DNA from 2 places in the Pseudomonas urethralis genome. Region 2 is predicted to be linked to the other one. Evidence: riboswitches for the same ligand, from Rfam matches in the RefSeq annotation. Region 2 holds a riboswitch; the other holds the start of a gene.
What was found. A riboswitch is a leader RNA that binds a small molecule or an ion and turns the genes downstream of it on or off. The one in region 2 is predicted to bind cobalamin.
Positions count from the first base shown of each region.

Region 1: it holds a riboswitch for cobalamin, as region 2 does, so the genes downstream of both, L6D64_RS08930 (CbtB domain-containing protein) here and L6D64_RS05070 (ABC transporter substrate-binding protein) in region 2, are expected to answer to the same signal.

Region 1 covers NZ_BQIJ01000004.1:240,948-252,524, forward strand. The annotation lists gene L6D64_RS08900 (sigma-54 dependent transcriptional regulator) at 1-101, opposite strand, end outside; gene L6D64_RS08905 (hypothetical protein) at 445-711, shown strand; gene L6D64_RS08910 (vWA domain-containing protein) at 827-1,459, opposite strand; gene L6D64_RS08915 (magnesium chelatase ATPase subunit I) at 1,495-2,496, opposite strand; gene cobN (cobaltochelatase subunit CobN) at 2,498-6,259, opposite strand; gene cobW (cobalamin biosynthesis protein CobW) at 6,263-7,330, opposite strand; cobalamin riboswitch at 7,431-7,635, opposite strand; cobalamin riboswitch at 8,530-8,752, shown strand; gene L6D64_RS08930 (CbtB domain-containing protein) at 8,850-9,035, shown strand; gene L6D64_RS08935 (CbtA family protein) at 9,043-9,735, shown strand; gene L6D64_RS08940 (cobalamin biosynthesis protein) at 9,750-10,142, shown strand; gene cobM (precorrin-4 C(11)-methyltransferase) at 10,168-10,920, shown strand; gene L6D64_RS08950 (DUF1272 domain-containing protein) at 10,980-11,222, shown strand; gene L6D64_RS08955 (response regulator transcription factor) at 11,440-11,577, shown strand, end outside.
Region 2 covers NZ_BQIJ01000002.1:476,621-488,197, reverse strand. The annotation lists gene L6D64_RS05080 (TonB-dependent receptor) at 1-1,141, shown strand, start outside; gene L6D64_RS05075 (acetyltransferase domain-containing protein) at 1,275-2,441, shown strand; cobalamin riboswitch at 2,470-2,669, shown strand; gene L6D64_RS05070 (ABC transporter substrate-binding protein) at 2,779-3,789, shown strand; gene L6D64_RS05065 (FecCD family ABC transporter permease) at 3,786-4,802, shown strand; gene L6D64_RS05060 (ABC transporter ATP-binding protein) at 4,799-5,587, shown strand; gene L6D64_RS05055 (OprD family porin) at 5,605-6,954, shown strand; gene L6D64_RS05050 (hypothetical protein) at 7,012-7,491, shown strand; gene uvsE (UV DNA damage repair endonuclease UvsE) at 7,681-8,700, shown strand; gene L6D64_RS05040 (ParA family protein) at 8,842-9,618, shown strand; gene L6D64_RS05035 (DUF2946 family protein) at 9,683-10,093, shown strand; gene L6D64_RS05030 (TonB-dependent receptor) at 10,162-11,577, shown strand, end outside.

The DNA of each region.
Region 1 (11,577 bases), on a different contig from region 2:
TGAACCTCCCAGCCGGCACTCTCCAAGCCGGGTAGCAGACGGTGACAATCGTCGCAGGGGTCGACGATGAGCAAGCGACGCAGGGCGGCAGTCTCGTGCATGACCGTTCCTTGGCGCCAATTGTTGGTTTTTTTCGCTAAAACAGTAAGTTGCGGCGCCGAATTAACAGTAGCAACGAACTTGACGCTGCCCACGACCGTTTGTCTGCCGGAGTCTGACGAACCAAACCGGCTCGGGAATTTTTCATATGCATTGGCGTCACAGCGGCGCCGGGAAACAAAAAATCTGTAACCGGCAAAAAATTTACATGCGCTGTGTGACTCCACTCCTAACTTGGAGCATCAGTACGAGTAACCCCGCGCTGCGGATCGCGATAACACTTGAAGCGACGTAGCAGTTACGCGGACCTCATTTCGCTGTTTGGGACCATAGAGAGACCGAACCATGAATGCACCGCTCCGTGTCAACGAGGCACTGCTGATTGCCGACCACGCATTCGAACCCTTCCAGTGCGTTGCCTGGGATGCGCCCAACGGTACAGGCGAACTGAGCCTTGCGGTGATCGACCGGACCAGCACCCGTATCGGCAGCAAACAAGTATCGTCGCGTATCTATTCGGACCCTGCACAGTGGGCCAGCCTGATCGAGGAAGTCCGCGCCGAACTGTCGCAGAAAGGTTACGACCTGCAACCTTGGTCAATGCCGAAATAATCGCGTTGCGCCTCTGCAAGTGCGTGCCCGGCACGCACTTGAGCAACTTAGCGATGGCCTGCCAGGCAACTTTCTTATTGCGACATAGTGTCGCGCCCATCCCGTCCCGCCTTATTCACTGCTTTACCTTGAATTGCTCAAGATGCTGATAGACGGCTTGTAATTGCGTGGCCAACTGGTGCGCCCGGCCAAGGCGAACTGGCGCCAATTCCATGTCAACCAGCACCGTTGCGCAAGGCATGGGCTGCACGCCATTGCAGCGCTGCAGGCGCCCATCGGTGAATACCAGGCAGCGCTGCGACTCGTGGGGATGGGCTTTGTGCCGGGCCTGCAACCAGCGCCTGGCCTGGTCGAGCGCTTCAATCAAAGGCGTGCCGCCGCCAGCCCCGAGGGCCTGCAGCCAAGGCTGCAGGCTTGCCGAGGCCTTCAGGCCATGACGCTGCCACTGCGGTGCGCCACCGCTGGCCGTGAGCAGCGCAAGGCGGGCGCGTTGCCGATAGGCCTGGTCGAACAGCTCGGCGAGCAGGCCTTTGCACTGCGCCAGCGCCTGGTGGCGCCGGGTGGAAGCCGATGCATCGACGATCACCAGCCACAGTTCATTGGCCTGCGCCTGGCGCTGCTGCCAGCACAGGTCCTGGCGCAACCTCGGGCGGCCCTTGAGCAAGGTCGGCAGCCAGGCCACCCGGCCAGCGGAGGCTGCACGGCTGCGGCCTCGGCTGGCACCTGGCAGTTTTCCGGCACGGGGCATGGCATCCGCCCCCTTCAAACCTGGTTGGCGGATGCTCAGGGCTTTTTTGCCCAGTTCGGCACCTCTCGCCGTGCGCCGCTGCTCACCGGTTGCGCCGGCAGTGCGCCCCAATCACCCTGGCCACCCTCACCCTGCCTGTCGCGGCCATCCGCTGCACCGGGCGGCGCAGAGGCTGGCACCTCGGCCGGCGTGCGCCGGCGATGGCGCAAGGCGAATTCGGCCACGGCGTCGACATCCCCTTCCTCGATCGCCTGCCCACCGCGCCAGGCACAATGTGCACGGGCAGCGCGCAGCCACACCAGATCGGCACGCAGGCCATCAACACCAGCGGCGAAACAGCGCTCGGTGATCCAGGCCAGGGCCTGATCGTCCAGGGCAATCGCCGCCAGCCCCTGGCGCGCCGCCTGGCAGCGCTCGCGCAGTTGCGCCTGGGCACTGGCCCACTGCTCGCAGAATGCTTGCGGGTCGCTGTCGAAGGCCAGCCGCCGACGGATGATCTGCTGGCGTGCCTCGGGAGCCGGCAGGCCATCGAGCGCCACATTGAGGCCGAAGCGGTCGAGCAATTGCGGGCGCAACTCGCCTTCCTCGGGGTTCATGGTGCCGATCAGCACGAAACGGGCACTGTGCCGATGTGAAATACCATCGCGTTCGATGCGGTTGGTACCACTGGCAGCCACATCCAGCAGCAGGTCGACCAGGGTATCCGGCAGCAGGTTGACTTCATCGACATACAACACGCCACCATCGGCCTGGGCCAGCACACCGGGGCTAAACTGCGCCTTGCCCTGGCCAAGCGCAGCATCCAGGTCCAGCGTCCCGATCAAACGCTCTTCACTTGCGCCCAACGGCAAGGTCACGAACGGGCCCTCGCCCAGCAGATCGGCCAGGCCCCGAGCCAAGGTACTCTTGGCCATGCCGCGCGGGCCTTCGATGAGCACGCCGCCGATCTTCGGGTCGATGGCGGTGAGGCACAGGGCCAGTTTGAGGTCCTCGGCGCCGACCACGGCCGCCAGTGGGAATTGCACGGGTTCACTCATTTCAAGGCTGTTCCTCGCCGTCGAGCAACTGTTCCTCAAGGGCCTCGCGATAGTCACCGGGGGCTTCCCAAAGCCCGCGTTGCTGGGCTTCCAGCAAGCGCTCGGTGAGGTCGCGCAGCGCCTCGGGGTTGTGCTCGCGCATGAAGTCGCGGGTCGCCGGGTCGAGCACGTAGGCATCGGCCAGCGACTGGTAATGATGGTCATCGATCAGGTGCGTGGTGGCGTCGAAGGCGAACAGGTTGTCGACGGTCGCGGCCAGCTCGAACGCACCCTTGTAGCCATGGCGTTTCGCCCCGTCGATCCACTTCGGGTTCAAGGCACGGGCACGGATCACGCGGTTCAGTTCTTCCTTCAAGGTACGGATCCGCGGCCGGTCGACCTGGCTGTGATCGCCGTGATAACTGGCCACTGCCCCACCGGACAAGGTCTCCGACGCGGCCAGCATGCCGCCCTGGAACTGATAGTAATCGTTGGAATCAAGCAGGTCGTGCTCGTGGTTGTCCTGGTTCTGCAACACCGCCTGCACCTGGCTCAGGCGCCGGGCGAACTGGGCGCGCGCCGGGGTGCCTTCATCGCGGCCACCGTAGGCGTAGCCACCATGATTGAGGTAAACCTCGGCGAGGTCTTCACGGCTGTGCCACAGGCGGCCGTCGATGGCGTTCTGCACGCCGGCACCGTAGGCGCCTGGTTTGGCCCCGAACACCCGCCATCCCGCCTGGCGCGCCACCTGTTCGGCATCCACGCCCTGCGCCTGCAGGCTGGCGCGTTCGTTGCGCACCCGCGCGGCCAGCGGGTTGAGGTCGTCCGGCTCGTCCAGTGCCGCCACTGCCTGCACCGCCGCATCGAACAGGCGGATCAGGTTGCCGAAGGCATCGCGGAAGAAGCCCGAGACGCGCAGCGTCACGTCCACCCGTGGGCGGTCGAGCAGGCTCAGTGGCAGGATCTCGAAGTCGTCGACGCGCTGGCTGCCGGTAGCCCACACCGGGCGCACCCCCATCAACGCCATGGCCTGGGCGATGTCGTCGCCACCGGTGCGCATGGTCGCCGTGCCCCACACCGACAAACCCAGCTGGCGCAGATGGTCGCCATGGTCCTGCAGGTGCCGTTCGAGGATCAGGTTGGCCGAGGCGAACCCCAGGCGCCAGGCGGTGGTGGTGGGCAGGTTGCGCACATCGACGGTGTAGAAGTTACGCCCGGTGGGCAGTACATCCAGGCGGCCGCGGCTGGGTGCACCGCTGGGACCGGCCGGTACGAACCGCCCGCACAGCGCGGCCAGCAGCCCATTGATCTCCGCAGCGCCGCACGCATCCAGGTCAGGAGCGACCTGCTCGCGCAGAGAGTCCAGCACCTCGTGCACCGGCTGCCATTGCGGTTGCTCGGGCAGCTGCGCCGGCCCTTCCAGCGCCTGTTCGATGATGCGCAGCGCAAGCAACTCAAGGCGCTCGCGGGTATCGCCAGCAGTGCGCCAAGCGCCCGCTTGCACGGCCTGCAGCATCGCCGGGCGTGGCCCTGACCAGGCCTCGCCAAGGTCGCAGTCGAGGGGATCGAAGCCCGGCGTCAGTGCCTTGGCCAGGGTCCGCAGCAAGCTGGCATTGCCACCGCGGCCATCGCCCCGCTCCACGCGCAGCAAGGCCAGCAAGGTATCGAGGCGCAGGCGCGCCTGCGGCGACTGACCGAATACATGCAGGCCATCGCGGATCTGCGATTCCTTGAGGTCGCACAGGTAGGTATCCAGGCGCGGCAACCACACCGCGGCATCGTCCAGCTGGCCCTCCAGCTGCAACTCACGGTCGATATGGTTGGCCTTGACCAGCTCGAGAATGTCGCGTTGCAGCTCTCGTGCACGCCGTGGGTCGAGCAGCTGGGCTTCGTAGAATTCGTCCGCCAGTTGCTCCAGATGACGCAGCGGGCCGTAGGTTTCGGCGCGGGTCAGCGGCGGCATCAGGTGATCGATGATCACCGCCTGGGTCCGGCGCTTGGCCTGGGCGCCTTCGCCCGGGTCGTTGACGATGAACGGGTAGATATTGGGCAGCGGGCCGAGCAGCGCGTCCGGCCAGCACTGTGCGGACAGGCCGACGCCCTTGCCGGGCAGCCACTCCAGGTTGCCGTGCTTGCCGACGTGGATCACGGCATCGGCAGCAAAGGCATGACGCAACCAGAAGTGAAACGCCAGGTAACCATGCGGTGGCACCAGGTCCGGGTCGTGGTACACCGCGCTGGGGTCGACCTGGTAACCGCGCGCTGGCTGGATACCGACGAAGGTCAGGCCAAAGCGCAGGCCGGCGACCATCAGGCGGCCAGCGCGGTACATCGGGTCTTGCTCGGGCGGCCCCCAGCGCTCCAGCACAGCCTGCCGATTGGCCTCTGGCAGGCGTGCGAAGGCCGCGTGGTAGTCCGCCAGGCTCAGGCTCTGGGCACACGGGCGTTGGTCGAGCTGTTCGAGGTCGTTGGTCACCCCGCCCAGCAGCTGGTGAATCAGTTGCGTGCCGCTGCCAGGCAGCTGCGCGAGCGGATAGCCCTCGGCCTGCAGTGCCTTGAGGATGTTGAGGGCGGCAGCCGGGGTATCCAGGCCGACGCCATTGCCGATACGGCCATCGCGGGTCGGGTAGTTGGCCAGCACCAGGGCCACGCGCTTTTGCCCATTGGGCAGGCGCGCCAGTTCGACCCAACGCCGTGCCAGCTCGGCGACAAAGTCCATGCGCTCGGGGTGAGCACGGTAACAGACCACATCGGACTGGCTGCGCTCGCTGCGCCAGGCCATGTCCTTGAAACTGACCGGTCGGGTGATGATGCGCCCGTCCAGTTCGGGCAAGGCGATGTGCATGGCCAGGTCGCGGGCACCCAGGCCCTGCTCGCTGGCCTCCCAGCCGGGCTGGTTGTCCTGCGCACAGATGGCCTGCAACACCGGGATATCACGACGGAACGGGCGCAGGTTGGGCCGTTCCGGGCTGGAGAGGGCAAAACCGGTGGTGTTGATCAACACCTCGGCCCCTACTTCGTCCAGCCAGGCTTCGACCTGCTCCAGGCAGGCACTTTCCTTGAGGCTGGCCACCGCGATGGGCAGCGGGTTGAGGCCGGCGGCCTGCAAGCGCTCGCAGAACACATCAATGAATGTGGTGTTGGCAGCCTGCAGGTGAGAACGATAGAACAGCAACGGTGCCACTGGATACTCACTGTTCCAGTGGCTGTACCAGTCTTCGAGCCGTGCGCCAGGTATGCGCGGGTGATACACCGAAGTGCGCGGCAAAGGCTGCGGTTCGTCCCAGGGGTAGTCACGCCCCAGCCACTGGTTGGCCAGGCAGTTGAAGAGGTTGATGGCGTTGCGCTTGCCGCCCTGGCGCAAGTAGTGCCAGAGCCGCTCGGCCGGCTCGCCGATGACCGTGCCGAGGCCGGTCAGCTCCGGGTCCGGGCGATCATCGCCGGGGACCAGGATCAGCTGCACGCCCCGCGTTGCCAGTTCGACCAGCTGCTCGACGCCGTAGCGCCAATAGCCGACGCCACCGTGCAGCGACACCAGGATTACCTTGGCATGGCGCAGGACCTCGTCGACATACAAGTCGACCGAGGCATGGTTCTGCACCTGCATCGGGTTGGCCAGGCGCAGGCTGGGGAAATCGTCTGGCAGCTGCTCGGCGGTTTCGGCAAGCAGTGCCAGGTGCGAGTCGCCGCTGCAGAGGATCACCAGGTCGGCGGGCGTCTGGCCGAGGTCGGCGATGCTGTCGTCTGGCACGAAGCCGCCGGGCTGGGTCCGCAGCAGGTGCATGGGTCAGGCGCCCAGGGCCTGGCGCAGGCGCGCTTCCAGTTGTGGGGCATCGAGGTCCTGGCCAATCAGCACCAGGCGGGTGATGCGGGGCTCGTCGGCGCGCCAGGCGCGGTCGAAGTGCTTGTCGAAACGGGTGCCCACGCCCTGTACCAACAGGCGCATCGGCTTGCCGGGGATGGCCGCGAAGCCTTTGGCGCGCAGGATGCCGAATTCCACCACCAGCTGGGTCAGGGCATCGAGCAGCAGGCTTTCGTCAGCTTCGGGCAGGTCGATGGAGATCGAGTCGAAGGCATCGTGGTCGTGATCGTCATGATCGTCGCCGTCATGGTGGGCGTCGTGGTGGGTGCGACGGCCATCGATGTGCGCCTCGGACTCCGCCCCCACGCCCAACAGCACTTCCAGCGGCAGTCGGCCGCTGCTGGCTTCGATTACCTTGACGGCTGGCGGCAGCTCCTCGGCCACTTCGGCACGCACCTTGGCCAGGCCTTCGGCGTCGATCAGGTCAGCCTTGTTCAACACCACCAGGTCGGCACTGGCCAGCTGGTCGGCGAACAGTTCGTGCAGTGGCGATTCGTGATCAAGGTTGGGATCAAGCTTGCGTTGCGCGTCGACCTGCTCCGGGTAGGCGGCGAAGGTGCCGGCGGCCACGGCCGGGCTGTCGACCACGGTAATGACCGCATCGACGGTGCAGGCGTTGCGGATTTCCGGCCACTGGAAGGCTTGCACCAGGGGCTTGGGCAGTGCCAGGCCGCTGGTTTCGATGAGGATGTGGTCGAGGTCGCCACGGCGTGCGACCAGTTCGCGCATCACCGGGAAGAATTCTTCCTGCACGGTGCAGCACAGGCAGCCGTTGGCGAGTTCATAGACGCGGCCGCTGGTTTCTTCCTCGGTGCAGCCGATGCTGCATTGCTTGAGGATTTCGCCGTCGATGCCAAGCTCGCCGAATTCGTTGACGATGACCGCGATGCGGCGGCCTTGGGCGTTGTCGAGCATGTGGCGGAGCAAGGTGGTCTTGCCCGAGCCGAGAAAGCCGGTAACGATGGTGACGGGGAGCTTGGCCAGTGTTTTCATGTCGCGTTGCCCTTGGCAGGTTGGTGCGGGCACACGGGACGAAAGCCGCAGGCCAGGCCGGCCGGGCTCGTTCGCCACCGGATCACCCCGCCCGGTTGAAAGTCGAAATCGTCTCGAGGCAGGTCTCCTGGCTTGCACCGTTCCAGTGCATCAAGCAGCTGGCGGGGTGACGCCTTCCCGCGCGTTGGCGCAGTGGCTGTGTCGACCCATTGTCGGTGCCTACAGTTGCGGGGGCAGCCGCGGCTTGTACCGCGTTCCCGTCTTAGCTTCGGCAGTGCCGAAGAACCTCGAAGTCGCAAGGCTACGCGGGGGGTGGCGGGTGGTCAACTGTTGCCATCCCGTCCACAAAGCCCATCGGTCAGCTTTTGCTCTTGCTCTTGCTCTTGCTCTTGCTCTTGCTTTTGCTTTTGCTTTTAAGCGCGCGGTAGCTCAGGCGACGCAGAGTGCGACTTCAGGAGGCCGAACGCAGGCGTCTGGAGGGCCAGGGTGCGCAGCACCCCTTCGGCGTAGCCGAAGGCGCGAGATGTAGACTTGCGCAGCAAGTCGTAGGCCGCGCGGGCCCGGAAGGCGCCGGAGTGAGGGGACCCCGGAGCGAAGCGCAGGGGCCGGATGATGGGAGCGGGGGTTTTTGCCTACTTTTTGCCCAGTCAAAAAGTAGGTCGCCGTAAAGGCGAAAAGCTGATTCAGCGCCACCATGGCAAATGAATGTTGACTTGATTTGAAAGCCCACTTCCAAAAGCCAAAAGCCAAAAGCCAAAAGCCAAAAGCCAAAAGCCAAAAGCTGGACAGCGATGGTTTTGATTGAGTCGAGTGCATTCATTGGCGGTGGCGACGCACAGTCACCTTTCCGCCCTTACGGCGGGTCACTTTTTGTCAAACGCGACAAAAAGTAACCAAAAAACGCTGGCTCCCATCATCCGGCCCCTCCGCTGCGCTCCGGGGTCCCCTCACTCCGGCGCCCTCCGGGCCCGCGCGGCCTACGACTTGCTGCGCAAGTCTACATCTCGCGCCTTCGGCTGCGCCGAAGGGGTGCTGCGCACCCTGGCCCTCCAGACGCCTGCGTTCGGCCTCCTGAAGTCGCATTCCGCGTTTGCTGAACTACCGCGCGCTTAGAAGCAAAAGCAGAGCAAGAGCAAGAGCAAGAGCAAGAGCAAGCATTGCATCTGCATGACATTTGACGTCTCCCTCGCCCCGTGCTCTCCTTACGCCTTGCGTCAGGTGCCCCCAAGCGGGGGTGAAACGGGAAATCGGTGCGTCGCAGGCCCTTCAGGGCCGGGCAAAGCCGGTGCTGCCCCCGCAACGGTAAGCGAGCGAAGCGTCCAGACCACTGTGCCACGCAGTCCGGCATGGGAAGGTGATGCCTTTCAAGGAGCCCAACTCCTCCTCGCAAGCCCGGAGACCGGCCTGTCGTCCATGAACACCCCGCGGTGGGCGGGCGCTGTCGCATCTCCTCGGGCGCCTTGCCCCCGGGACTGCCGCGCTTGTCCGTTGCCCTTACAAAAAAGCAGAGGATCGCGTCATGCCCATCACCAACGCCAAACATGGCATCGCCACCCCCATCACCCTCAGCCAGCGCGTGGTCATCGCCGTCGGTGCCAGCCTGCTCGGCCTGTGCCTGGTCTACTTCGCCGGGTTCTCGCACATCGAAGCCGTGCACAACGCCGCGCACGACACGCGCCATAGCGCCGCCTTCCCCTGCCACTGAGGCTGCCATGATCAAGCGTATTGCCCGCACAGCCGGGTTCAGCGGCCTGCTCGCTGCCCTCTTGCTGACCCTCCTGCAAAGCTTTTGGGTCGCACCGTTGATCCTTGAGGCGGAAACCTACGAAGCGGCCAGCCCGGCAGCCGCGCACCACAGCCACGGCGAAGAAGCTGGCGCTGGCCACACCCATGGCGAAGAAGCCTGGTCGCCAGAAGATGGCTGGCAGCGCACCCTCTCGACCACTGGCGGCAATCTGGTGGTTGCCGTCGGCTTCGCCCTGATCCTCGCCGCCCTCTACAGCCTGCGGGAGCCTGGCCGCACCAGCACGGGCGCACTGTGGGGGCTGGCCGGTTTTGCCGTGTTCTGCCTCGCGCCTACCCTGGGCTTGCCACCCGAACTGCCCGGCACTGCCGCCGCCGATCTCGGTCAGCGCCAGAGCTGGTGGGTCGGCACCGCCGCCGCGACGGCACTGGGCTTGGCCCTGCTGGTGTTCGCACGTCATGGCCTGCTGAAGGCCCTGGGTGCCGTGTTGCTGGTGGTACCGCATGTGATCGGCGCGCCGCAGCCGGAGGTCCACGAAAGCCTGGCACCGCATGCCCTGGAAACCCAGTTCATGATCGCTTCGTGGCTGACCAACGCGGCCTTCTGGGTGGCCTTGGGCTTGCTCAGCGCCTGGCTGTATCGCCGCTCCAGCCTGGCCTGATGACCGCCCCGCCATTGCCGGTGCTGTACGCAGGCTTCGGTTGCCGCCGGGGCTGCCCGGTGGATGTGCTCGAAGCCCTGCTGCAAGCAGTGTTGCAACATAACGGCCTGAGCATCACAGCACTCCGTGGCTTTGCCAGCATCGCTGGCAAAGCCGACGAGCCGGGCTTGCAGCAACTCGCCGCACGTCACGCCTTGCCCTTGGTGGTTTTCGCGGCCGAGCAGCTGCAGCGGTTCGAACCCCAGCTCAGCCACCGCTCCGCCGTGGCCTTCGCGCATGGCGGTTGCTGGGGTGTCGCCGAGAGCACCGCCTTGGCCCTGGCCAGCCTCAGTCACCCCAGCGTCACACTCAAGGTGGCCCGCCAGGTGCGCGGCCCCGCTACCCTGGCTCTGGCCTGCGCCGGATAATTGCTTCCATTTTCAAGGATTTGCCATGACGGTCTACTTCATCGGCGCCGGCCCCGGCGACCCGGAACTGATCACGGTCAAGGGCCAACGCCTGATCCGCCAGTGCCCTGTGATCATCTATGCCGGCTCGCTGGTACCCGCAGCGGTACTCGAAGGCCACCAGGCGGAGAAGGTCATCAACAGTGCCGAACTGCACCTCGAACAAATCATCGACGCCATTCGCGCGGCACACGCCAACGGCCAGGACGTGGCCCGGGTGCACAGTGGCGACCCCAGCCTGTACGGTGCCATCGGCGAGCAGATCCGCCACCTGCGCGAACTGGGCATCGATTACCAGATCGTCCCCGGGGTCACGGCCACCGCCGCCAGCGCGGCGCTGCTCGGCTGCGAACTGACCCTGCCACAGGTCGCGCAGACCGTTATCCTCACCCGCTACGGCGACAGCTCTCCGATGCCTGCAGGCGAACAGCTCGGCGACCTGGCCCGGCACGGCAGTACCTTGGCCATTCACCTGGGGGTCAAGCACCTGCCGCGCATCGTCGAAGAATTGCTTCCCCACTACGGCCCCGACTGCCCGGTCGCCGTAGTCCATCGTGCCACCTGGCCAGACCAGGACTCGGTGCGCGGCACCTTGGCCGATATCGTCGAACAGGTCGCCAGCAAGGGTTTCAGGCGCACCGCCCTGATCCTCGTCGGCCATGTACTCGGCGACGCCCCCTTCACCGAGTCAGCGTTGTACCGCGCCGGCCACGCGCACTTGTTCCGCCCCGGCGACTAGCATTGCCAAGCCGGCGAAGGGCGGCGCAGACTGCGTTTTCCACCACCGGAGGACTATCCATGCTGGAGCTGCGCCCTAATTGTGAATGCTGCGATGCCGACCTGCCGGGCGACAGCCCTGACGCCATGATCTGCTCGTTCGAATGTACCTTCTGCCGCCACTGCGCTGACCACCGCTTGCAGGGCCGCTGCCCGAATTGCGGCGGCCAGTTGCTGGCCCGCCCGACGCGGGTGGGCCAGGCCTTGAACAACAACCCCGCCTCGACCCAGCGCGTGCTCAAGCCTCACCCGGCCTGCGCCTGACCCTCGGCCGGTTACGGGCCTCGCCGCTTGCAACGAGGCCTGTAACACCATTCTTGTAGGAAATTTCCACAATACCGGCTCGCTTGTTCAACACATCTATACTCGCCATTACTACGGATCCGGAATGGTCGTATCGTGCTGCACAGCCGAAAAAGCTGGCAGACGTACCCCCTGATTACTTCAGGAAGCCGACCACATTCCGACAGGAGTTGATGACATGACAACCGTGCTGATCGTTGATGATCACGCCATCGTTCGTTTTTCCCTGCGCATACTGTTCGAGCGCGAGCGCTTTCGTATCGTCGGTGAACTGGACAATGGCAGCGAAGTGGCACAGAAGGTGCGCGAATTACGC
Region 2 (11,577 bases):
CACCGACCGCGAGCAGCTGGAGCGCCAGAGCTTCCTGCAGATCAGGCACAACCAGGAGCAGATAGGCGACCGCCAGACCTTCACCTTCGATCACAGCCTGTTCGGCCTGGCCAGCAAGACGCTGGTCGGTGTCGAGTACAACAAGGTGCGCTTCAACGTCGACAGCAACCGGCCGTACAACGACGTGGGCGGCGACTACATCGACCCGTGGCAGCCGACCCCGGGCGGGTTCCACAGCGACTCGCCAACCCGCCCGCAGACGCTGTCCACCACCCACACCTTCGCCCTGTTCGCCGAGAACCGTCTGCAGCTGACCGAGCGCCTGTCGCTGGTGACCGGCGTGCGCCGCGACCAGAACCACATTGATCGCGACAACCTGGTCGATGGCAGCCGTAGCGACCGCAGCCTGCAAGGCGGCAACTGGCGGGCCGGGCTGGTGTTTGCGCTCACCGACGAGCTGTCGCTTTATGGCCAGTTCTCCACCAGCGAGGATGGCGTGGATAACCTGGTCAGCCTCAGCCCGACGCAGATGGATTACGACCTGACCGAAGCGAAGCAGACTGAGTTGGGGCTCAAGCAACGCTTCTGGGAAGGCCGTGGCGAGTGGACGCTAGCCGCGTTCCACATCGTCAAGAAAAAGCTGCTGGTGGACGACCCGATCTCCCACGAGGCGCAGCAGGCCGGGCAGCAGACTTCCGATGGCCTGGAGGCATCGCTGGAGCTGGCCCTGGGGCAGCAGTGGCAGGTGTCGGCCAATGCCTCACTGGTTAGGGCGAAATACGATGATCTCGACGAGGTAGTCGATGGCCTGGCCCAGGACCGCGCCGGCAATCGTCCGGCCAATGTGCCGCGGCGTACCGCCAACCTGTGGTTGAGCAAGGGCTTTGGCCGGCGAGTGGAAGCCGGGATTGGCGCGCGATATGTGGATGAGCGTTATGCCGATTCGGCCAATAGCCAGAGTGCGCCGGGGTACACCGTGGTCGATGCCAACATCAGCTGGCAGGTGCTGCCCGATGTGCGCCTGGGGTTGCAGGTGAACAACTTGTTCGACCGTGAATATGTGGCGTCGGTGTTCAGTGGCGAGCAGTGGGTGATGGGGGCGCCGCGATCATATTTCGCTACCGTGGATTACACCTTCTGAGCTGATGGCCTCTTCGCGGGTGAACCCGCGAAGAGGCCGGTACAGGTAATACAAAAACCGCTTTCAGAAGCAAATAAAAAAGTTATAAGATAACGTTTCATTTGACATTCATTCCTGACTGCGACCCCTTTCCATGACCAGCGCCTCAGCCACCCCCACCCTGCTCACCCAGCGCCTGCAGAGCATCGATGCCCTGCGCGGCCTGGTGATCCTGTTCATGCTCCTCGACCACGTGCGTGAAACCTTTTTCCTGCACCGCCAGGTCATCGACCCGATGGCCATCGATGCCACCGACCCGTCGCTGTTCGCCAGCCGCACCCTGGCTCACCTGTGCGCGCCGGTGTTCGTCCTGCTCACCGGCCTGTCGGCCTGGCTGTATGGCGAGAAGTACCAGGGTCGTAGCGACGTCTCGGCGTTCCTGTTCAAGCGTGGGCTGTTCCTGGTGGTGCTGGAATTCACCCTGGTCAACTTCGCCTGGACCTTCCAGCTGCCGCCGAGCGTGGTCTACATGCAGGTGATCTGGGCGATCGGCGTGAGCATGATCGCCCTGTCGCTGCTGGTGTGGCTGCCGCGTCCGGCCCTGCTGGCCGTGGGCGCGCTGATCATCGCCGGCCACAACCTGCTCGATGGCCTGCACTTCGACGCGCAATCGGCCCTGCATGTGCCGTGGGCGATCCTGCATGACCGCGGCTGGCTGGAGGTCTCGGAGAACCTGCGCCTGCGCACCTCCTACCCGGTGCTGCCGTGGATCGGCGTGATCGCGCTGGGCTTCGGCCTCGGCCCGTGGTTCGCCCGTGGCAGCGACGCCGACGAGCGCCAGCACCGTCTGCTGATGGCCGGCGCCATCGCCCTGCTCGGCTTCATGGTGCTGCGCCTCTACAACGGCTACGGCGAGGCGCCGTGGAGCGGCTACCCGACCATCACCCAGACGCTGATGAGCTTCTTCAACATCACCAAATACCCGCCCTCGCTGCTGTTCCTGGCCTTGACCCTGGGTTGCGGCCTACTGTTGCTGCGCGCCTTCGAGCGCGCCGGGCTCGCCCGCTGGATCAGCGCCCTGGCGGTGTTCGGCGCAGCGCCGATGTTCTTCTACCTGCTGCACCTGTACGTGCTCAAGCTGCTGTACCTGGCCTGCGTGGCGCTGTTCGGCCTCAACCAGGGCGACTACTTCGGCTTCGACACCATCGGCGCGGTGTGGCTGGCCTCGCTGCTGCTGGCGGCGGCACTGTACCTGCCGGTGCGCTGGTTTGCCCGGCTCAAGGCGCGCCGGCGCGACATCCACTGGCTGAAGTACTTCTGATTTGGCGTTTCACCTGGCGGCCGGATGGTCTACCATGCCGCCCGCCGGTTTCCACCACGGAATTAATAGGGAATCCCGGGCCCGCCCAACCCGGCGTGCCAATCGGAACTGCCCCCGCAACTGTAGGTGCCGAGCCTGCTCCATCGATGCCACTGGACCTGATCCGGGAAGGCCGGAGCCAGGCGAGGACGCACCAGTCAGGAGACCTGCCGGCATACATTCACCAACCGGCGGGGTGTCCGGGATGGCCATCCGTGTTGCCCCTGCACGTGCAGGGCTGCGGCGATGCCTGTCCGTGCGTTCCTCACCAGAACTGTCCGACAGGAGATCGCCCAGCATGCTGCCCCGTATCGCCACCTTGCTCGCCGGCCTGAGCCTCACCGGCCTGGCTCAGGCCGCGGCCACCCTTTACCCGCTGACCGTCGACAACTGCGGCGCGCCGCAGACCTTCGCCCAGGCGCCTGAGCGTGCGGTCACCATCGGCCAGGCCGGCACCGAGATGTTTTACGCGCTGGGCCTGGGCGACAAGCTGGCCGGCACCTCTTTGTGGTTCAACAATGTGTTGCCCGAATACCAGGCACTGAACGACAAGGTGCCGCGCCTGGCCGACAACGAGCCCAGCTTCGAAGCTGTGGTCGGCAAGCGCCCGCAACTGGTGACGGTGCAGTTCGAGTGGATGGTCGGCGCCCAGGGCGCGGTCGCCACCCGTGAACAGTTCCGCGAACTGAACATCGCCACCTACCTGCTGCCCTCGGACTGTGAAGGCAAGGACAACCTGGTCGGCGCCGACGGCACCCGCCTGCAGGCATTCCAGGTCGACAGCCTCTACAAGAGCATCAGCCAGCTGGCCGAGATCTTCGATGTACAGGACCGCGGTGCCGCGCTCAATGCCGACCTCAAGGCACGCCTGGAGGGTGCCCGGCAGCAACTGGCCGGCAAGGACCTGTCGCAGACTTCGGCGCTGTTCTGGTTCTCCAGCGCCGACCTCGGCATCGACCCTTATGTTGCGGGCCGCCAGGGCGTAGCCGACTTCATGCTGCGCACCCTGGGCGTGCGCAACGTGGTCGAGTCGACCGAGGAATGGCCGACCGTAGGCTGGGAAACCCTGGCCAAGGCCAACCCGACCTGGCTGATCATCGCGCGCATGGACCGCCGCCGCTACCCCGCCGACGATTACCGGAAAAAGCTCGAATTCCTCCGCCACGACCCGGTGACGAAGCAGATGGATGCGGTAAAGAACAACCGCATCATCATCCTCGACGCCGACGCCATGCAGGCCGGCATCCGCCTGTTCCCCGGCCTGCAGACCTTGTCCGCAGCCTTCGCCAGCGGTAAAGCGGCACCATGATGAAAGCTCTGCCCTACAGCGCCCTGGCCCTGCTGGCCTTGCTCGCGGCCGTGCTGGCCGGTACGGCCATCGGCGAAACCAACCTGCCGCCACAGGTGGTCTACCAGGTGCTGGCCAACCACCTGTGGCAGGCCGGCTATCCGGTCGACCCGATCGACGCCGGCATCGTCTGGAACTACCGCCTGACCCGCGCCCTGGTCGCCGCCGCTTGCGGGGCGGGGCTGGCGACCTGTGGGGTGATCCTCCAGGCGCTGCTGCGCAACCCGCTGGCCGAGCCCTACCTGCTCGGGCTGTCGGCCGGCGCATCGACGGGTGCGGTGCTGGTTGGCCTGCTGGGCCTGGGCAGCGTCGCCCTGAGCATGTCCGGCGGCGCCTTCATTGGTGCCCTGGCGGCCTTTTTGCTGGTGCTGGTGCTGGCCCGTGCGGCCGGGCCGAGCAACAACCACACGCAGGTCATCCTCGCCGGTATCGCCGGCTCCCAGCTGTTCACCGCCCTTACCGCTTTGCTCATCACCAAGTCGGCCACCGCCGAACAGGCACGCGGCATCCTGTTCTGGCTGCTGGGCAACCTCAGTGGCGTGCGCTGGCCGTCGGTGTGGCAGGCATTGCCCGTGGCGCTGTTCGGCCTGGCGGTGTGCCTGTGGCACCGCCGGGCGCTGGATGCCTTCACCTTCGGCGCCGACTCGGCAGCTTCGCTGGGCATCGCCGTGCGCCGCACGCAATGGCTGCTGATCAGCTGCGCGGCGCTGGTAACGGCGGTGATGGTGTCGATCGTCGGCGCCATCGGTTTCGTCGGCCTGGTCATCCCCCACGCCCTGCGCCTGCTGCTCGGCCCCGGCCATAGCCACCTGCTGCCGGCCAGCGCGCTGGGCGGCGCGTTGTTCCTGATTGCCGCCGATGTGCTGTCGCGCACGCTGATCGGCGGCCAGGTGATCCCGGTCGGCGTGGTCACCGCATTGATCGGCGCGCCCGTGTTCGCCCTGATCCTGCTCAGCCGCCGGGGGCGCCCATGAACGTCATGAACAGCGCGCACGTCGCGCCACTCGCCTGCCGCGGGCTGGGCCTGCAACTGTCAGGCAACCCCGTGCTGAGCAACATCGACCTCAGCGTGGCGGCCGGTGAAACCCTGGGCATCGTCGGCCCCAACGGTTCAGGCAAATCGTCCCTGCTCAAATTGCTGGCCGGGCTGCGCACGCCGAGCAGCGGCACCGTGCAGCTGCTCGGCGAGCCCCTGGCGCGCCTGCCGCGCCGGCGCGTCGCCCAGGCGTTGGCGCTGGTCGAACAACAGGCCGACACCCTCGACGCGATCAGCGTGTTCGACGCCGTCGCCCTGGGGCGCACGCCCTGGCTGTCGGCGCTGGCACCGTTTTCCCGCGAAGACCGGGCCCTGGTCGAACAGGCCCTGGCCGACCTCGACGCCACGCACCTGCGTGAACGGGCCTGGCGTTCGCTGTCCGGCGGCGAACGCCAGCGCGTGCACATCGCCCGCGCCCTGGCCCAGCGCCCGCAGGTACTGCTGCTCGACGAGCCGACCAACCACCTCGACATCCAGCACCAGTTGAGCCTGCTGCATCAGGTGCAGGCGTTGCCGGTGACCACCCTGGTGGCCCTGCACGACCTCAACCAGGCGCTGACCTGCGACCGTGTGGCAGTGCTCGACCAAGGCCGCCTGGTGGCCCTTGGCAAGCCGCTGCAGGTGCTGACCCCCGAGCGCCTGCTGAGCACCTTTGGCGTGCACGCCCACTACCTCACCGACCCCTTCGACGGCGCACGCATCCTGCGTTTCCGCGCCCCCTGAACCAGGACGTTCCCGCCATGTTGTTGCGCCCCGCCGCTGTGCTTTTGTCCCTGCCACTGGCAGGCTTGGCCCCATTTGCCTTCGCGGACTCGGCGCAGTCCCACAGCAGCGGTTTCGTCGAAGACAGCAGCTGGAGCATCCTCAACCGGACGGTCTACGACCAGCGTGACTACAAGCACGGCGGGCGTAACAGCGGCGCGCGCAATGCCTACAAGCCACGCAGCGAACGTAACGGCCTGGCCGAGGAATGGGCCTACGGCCTGATGGGCACGTACCAGTCCGGTTTCACCCAGGGCCTGATCGGCGTCGGCGTCGATGCCCACGCCTATCAGGGCGTGCAGCTCGACAGCGGTGGCGGCCGTGCCGGCAAGGCACGCCTGCTGAGCCTGGACAACGACGGCCAGCCCAAGAACGCCTACAGCCGGGGCGGCGCGGCGCTGAAGCTGCGGGTATCGAACACCATGCTGTCCTGGGGCGAACAGCGGGTGAAGACGCCGGTGTTCAGCTCCTCCGACAGCCGCCTGCTGCCCGAAACCGCCACGGGCCTGTTCCTGACCAGCAGCGAGATCGACACCCTCAAGCTGGTCGCCGGCCACTTCAACGAAAGCACCGACCGCAACGCCTCCAGCCACGACCAGGGCTTCGTGGTGAACTACTCCGACGGCCGCCAGGGCAACAGCTTCGACCTCGCCGGCCTGGTGTGGAACCCCGGCGCTGCCTTCAGTGGTAGCCTGTACACCTCACGCTATGCAGACACCTGGAACCAGCACTACCTTGGCAGCACCTTCACCCAGGCCCTGGGCGACCGCCGCAGCCTGAGCCTGGACCTCAACCTGTACCGCACCACCGACGCCGGCAAGGCGCTGTCCGGTCGCATCGACAACACCACCTGGAGCCTGGTCTCACGCTACAACCAGGGCCCGCACAGCTACAGCCTCGGCTGGCAGCAAGTGGCTGGCAACACGCCGTTCGACTACGTCACGCGTGGGGCAATCTACATCGCCAATGCCGTGCAGATGTCCGACTTCAACGCACCGAACGAAAAGTCATGGCAGGCGCGCTATGACTTGAACATGGGTGGCTACGGCATGCCGGGGCTGAACCTGACTGCCCTGTATGTACGCGGTTTCGATATCGACGGCAGCCATGTCGACCCCAACGGCGGCTATGCGTACCTGGGTTATGGCAAAGGCGGCAAGCACTGGGAACGTGACCTCGAGGCACGCTATGTGGTGCAGAGCGGCAAGGCCAAGGGCACCACCTTCTCGCTGCGGCACAACGTGCACCGCGGCAACACGGCGCAGGCGGAGCTCGATGGCAATCAGATCCGCCTGGCAGTGGAATGGCCGTTGTCAGGCGGCTTCTGACAGCCACTGCGACACCGCTATAATCCCCCTCTCGGAACACCCGCCCAAGGCCACCCAATGCCCCGCATCCAGAAGTTGCTGCTCCCCCTGCTGCTCACTGCGGCCCTCGCCGCCTGCGACCAGAAGCCCACCCGCGAACAGCAGATCCTGGCCAACCTGCCGTTGCAGGAGGCCTACGACCACAATATCGAGCGCATGGCTGCACTGCTCACGCGCACCCACCCGCAGCTGGATGCGGCCACCATCAGCAACGTCCTGCGCAAACACCTCACCGTCGAGGACCAGCGCCAGGACCTGTACAAGCTGTATAGCGAAAAGAACTTCAGCGACGCTGAGTTCGCGACCATCGTCGCCGCCACCCGCGACCCGGCCAAGGCCAAGGCGCTGGAAGAGACCGAGGAAGGCAAGCGTTTGAGCGACAAGCTCACCGGCCTGATGCGCGAAACGGCGCGGGATGCGAACGTCCAGGCACTGGCTGAGCAGCGCATGCAGCAGGTCGAGGATGAACTGCAAGCGCTGGAAAAATCGGGCTCCTGAACCCGGATTGATACTTCGCCTGTTCCGGCCTCTTCGCCGGTAAACCCGCTCCTGCAGGGACCGCAAAAATCTTCAGAGCAACGCTATCCGTGTGGGAGCGGGTTTACCCGCGAAGAGGCCGGAACAGGCTTGAAGTGATCATTCTCCCAGCCACCGGTCCAACGAACATTCCTCCTCGGGAGACCGACCATGCCCCGCCTGGGCTTCGCCTGCATGTACCGCCACCCGCACCGCAGCCTGTCGGTGAAAGCGCTGGAAGCCATCGAGCGCACCTTCAATCCGCGCACCACCACGCTGCGCTGGCTGACCAGTGCCAGCGAAGAAACGGCCCGCGCCAAACTGCTGGAGCTGGTGCAGCACAACCTCGACGCCCAACTGCGCCTGCTGGCCTACGTCAGCGAATTGCCGCCGATGCTGCGCATGGTGCGCCTGAGTAGCGACCTGCTGCCGCTCTACAGCCACCCCAGCGTCGGGCCGCTCTATCGCGACAGCGAGTTCCAGGCCCTGATGGCCGAAGGCTTCGCCGCCATCGGCAAGCTGGCTCTGGAGCAGGATTTGCGCCTGTCATTTCACCCCGGCCAGTACTGTGTGCTCGGCTCGAACCGCCCCGAGGTGGTGGAAAACAGCCTGGCCGAATTCGAGTACCACGCCGACATGATCCGCCTGATGGGCTTCGGCCAGCGCTTCCAGGACTTCAAGTGCAATGTGCATATCGCCGGGCGCCTCGGCGCGGCCGGTGTGCGCCAGGTATGGCCCAGGTTGTCGCAGGTGGCACGCAACGTGATCACCTTCGAGAACGACGAGAAGACCTATGGCGTCGACGACTGCCTGGCACTGGCCGACCTTGCGCCCGTCGTGCTGGACATCCACCACTGCTGGATCCACGAGGGTGACTACATCGACCCGCACGATCCACGCGTGGCACGGATCATCGACAGTTGGCGCGGTGTGCGGCCGACCATGCACTACTCGCAACCGCCCGAGCACCTGCAAGCACTCGGCTTCGCGGCAGACGGCAAGCTGACCATCCCGCAGCTGCTGGAAAAGGTCAACAAACGCGACCTGTATGTGCACAGTGCGCAGATGTGGAACGACTGGACCAACCGCTACGCCCTGCAGTTCCTCGACCGCTTCGACATCATGTTCGAAGCCAAGGACAAGAACCTGGCGACCCTGGATTTCTACCGGCGCCATGTCGAGCGGGCTTGACCACCAGAACACCGCAGTAGAGCGCTTGCGGTTCGACAAAGATGAACTTAACTGATGTTTCAACACTTGTCATAAATCTGTCGTGTTTCAGTCATAGGATTGACCCCAACCTGACATTTTCACTTCATGGATGAGCGTCTCATGCGTCGTGTGGTTTTCAATCAGAAAGGTGGCGTGGGCAAGTCGAGCATCGCCTGCAACCTCGCCGCGGCCAGCGCCGCCGAGGGCTATCGCACATTGCTGGTCGACCTCGACCCGCAGGCCAACGCCACCTATTACCTCACCGGGCTGACCGACGACGCCATCCCTGCCGGTATCGCCGACTTCTTCCGCCAGACCCTCTCGCCGGCCACCGCCGCTGGCAAGAAGCACCGCGTGGCGATCACCGAAACCCGCTACGACAACCTGCACCTGGTGACCGCCAGCCCCGATCTCAGCGACCTGCAGAGCAAGCTGGAAAGCAAGTTCAAGATCAACAAGCTGCGCAAGCTGCTGGCCGAGCTGGGCGAGGACTACGAGCGGATCTACATCGACACCCCTCCTGCGCTGAACTTCTACACCTTCAGTGCCCTGGTGGCCGCCGAGCGCCTGCTGATCCCGTTCGACTGCGACAGCTTCTCGCGCCAGGCGCTGCTCAGCGTCATGGCCGAGGTCGAAGAGCTGCGTCAGGACCACAACCCGGCGCTGCAGGTGGAGGGCGTGGTGGTCAACCAGTTCGCCGGGCGCACTGCGCTGCACCAGACCCTGGTCGATCAGTTACGCGCCGAAGGCATGCCGGTGCTGCCGGTGTACCTGAGCAGTTCGATCAAGATGCGCGAGTCGCACCAGGTTTCGGTACCGTTGGTGCACATGGCGCCACGCCACAAGCTCGCGCAGGAATTCGTCGAACTGCTGGACGTGCTCGAACGCGCTGCCTGAGCTGCGACAACCTGTCACGGCCAGGCACTACCCCGCCATTCGTCCGGGTGATAGATTCGCCGCCATGAAAATCACCCGGCACACCCGCACCCTGACTGCCTGGACGCTCTATGCCAGCGTCCTGTTCAGCCTGTTGCTGTGTGGCCTGCACCACGGCCAGATGGGCGGCCTGCGCCTGGCCGGCCTGGAAGGCGGGTTCTGCTCGATCAACAGCGAGCACGGCGTGGCCATCGACCTCGACGGCGCCGGTAGCGACCCACACATGGCCCAGCTCGATTGCCCGGTGTGCTCCTCGTTCGGCCTGGCCGTGCCACTCGCCAGCGGTGGCTGGTCGTTCAGCCCGGCACAGGCCAAAGCCACTTCGCCCATCGTCGTGCGCAGCTGGGCGCAACCGCCGCCCCGTTACCAACGCCCTGCCCTCACACCCCGCGCTCCACCCGTCGTCCTCCCCGCAGCCGTTATTCAATTCGCCTGACTTCAGCCGGGCGCGCTTGCCTGCGCGCTCGCCGTCAGCCATGACCTTTGCGTGGACGACCCAACAACATGCTTCGCAATACCTCCCTGGTGCTCCTCATGGGCACCTGCACCTTCGCCTGGGCGGACGATGCCGCCGTCGAACTCAACGCCACCACCATCGACGGCGAGCGCGATGCGCCCTCCGGCGTGCAACTCGACCAGCCGATCAGCACCGGCTCGCGGCTGGGCCTGACGGCGCGGGAAACACCCGCCTCGGTGAGCGTTTCGGACCGGCGCATCATCGAGGAACGCGGCGCCAAGGACAGCCAGGACGTGATCAACGCCATGACCGGCGTCAACGCGTCGGCCAACCCGGGCTACGGCGGTTTCGTCAGCTACCGCGGCTTTACCCAGAACCAGGTGACCCAGCTGTTCAACGGCATCAACCTCGGCTACAGCAGCGCCACCCGGCCAGTGGACGCCTGGGTGCTGGACCGCGTCGAGCTGCTCGGCGGCCCGTCGTCGTTCCTGCATGGCGCAGGCGCAGTGGGCGGCTCGATCAACTACATCACCAAGACCGCCAGCCGTGACCAACAGATCATCGATGGCCGCGTGCGCCATGGCAGTTACGACGACTCGGAAGTGGCTTTCGGTATCAACCAGGCCCTGGCCAGCAACCCGGCCGATGCCCGCCATTTCATGCGCCTGGACTTCAGCCACACCGGCAGCAATGGCTACATCGACCGTAACCCGCGCAAGACCGACAGCCTGGCGGTTTCCCTGCTCAGCGACCTGACGCCCGACCTGACCCACACCCTGGCGCTGGAATATCAGGAGGACCGCGAAGACAGCCCCTACTGGGGCGCGCCGATCCTGCCGGGGCGCAGCACCCTGAAAATCGACAACAGCCGTCGCTTCGAGAACTACAACGTCGGCGATGGACGCTACGAGCAGCGCGTGCGCTGGCTGCGTTCGATGCTCGACTACCAGGTCAACGACAGCACCAGCCTGCACAACACCCTCTACCACTACAGCGCCCAGCGCGATTACCGCAACGTCGAGCGCTACAGTTACACCCGCGACGGCAATGTGCAGCGTGCCAGCCCCTACCTGCAGCGCCATGAACAGAGCGTGCTGGGCGAGCGCATCGAACTGCGCCACGACCACCCGCTGTTCGGCCTGGCCAGCCAGTGGTCGCTGGGGCTGGATTACTCGCACATGCGCCAGACCGTCTACCCGCAATCCGGGAGCTGGACCGATGTGGTCGATCCGGACCACTTCGATCCCGGCAGTTTCTACGATATCCCTGGGGTGAACGCCGGGCTGACCAAGCAGCGCCGGCACGTCACCAGCAACCGCGCCGTGTTCGCCGAGAACCGCCTGCAACTGACCGAGCGCCTGGCCCTGCTCACCGCCCTGCGTTACGACTACCTGGACATGGAAGTGACCAACTACGGCGCGGTGACACCGACCTCGCCAGCGTTCTTCGAACGGCGCTGGGAA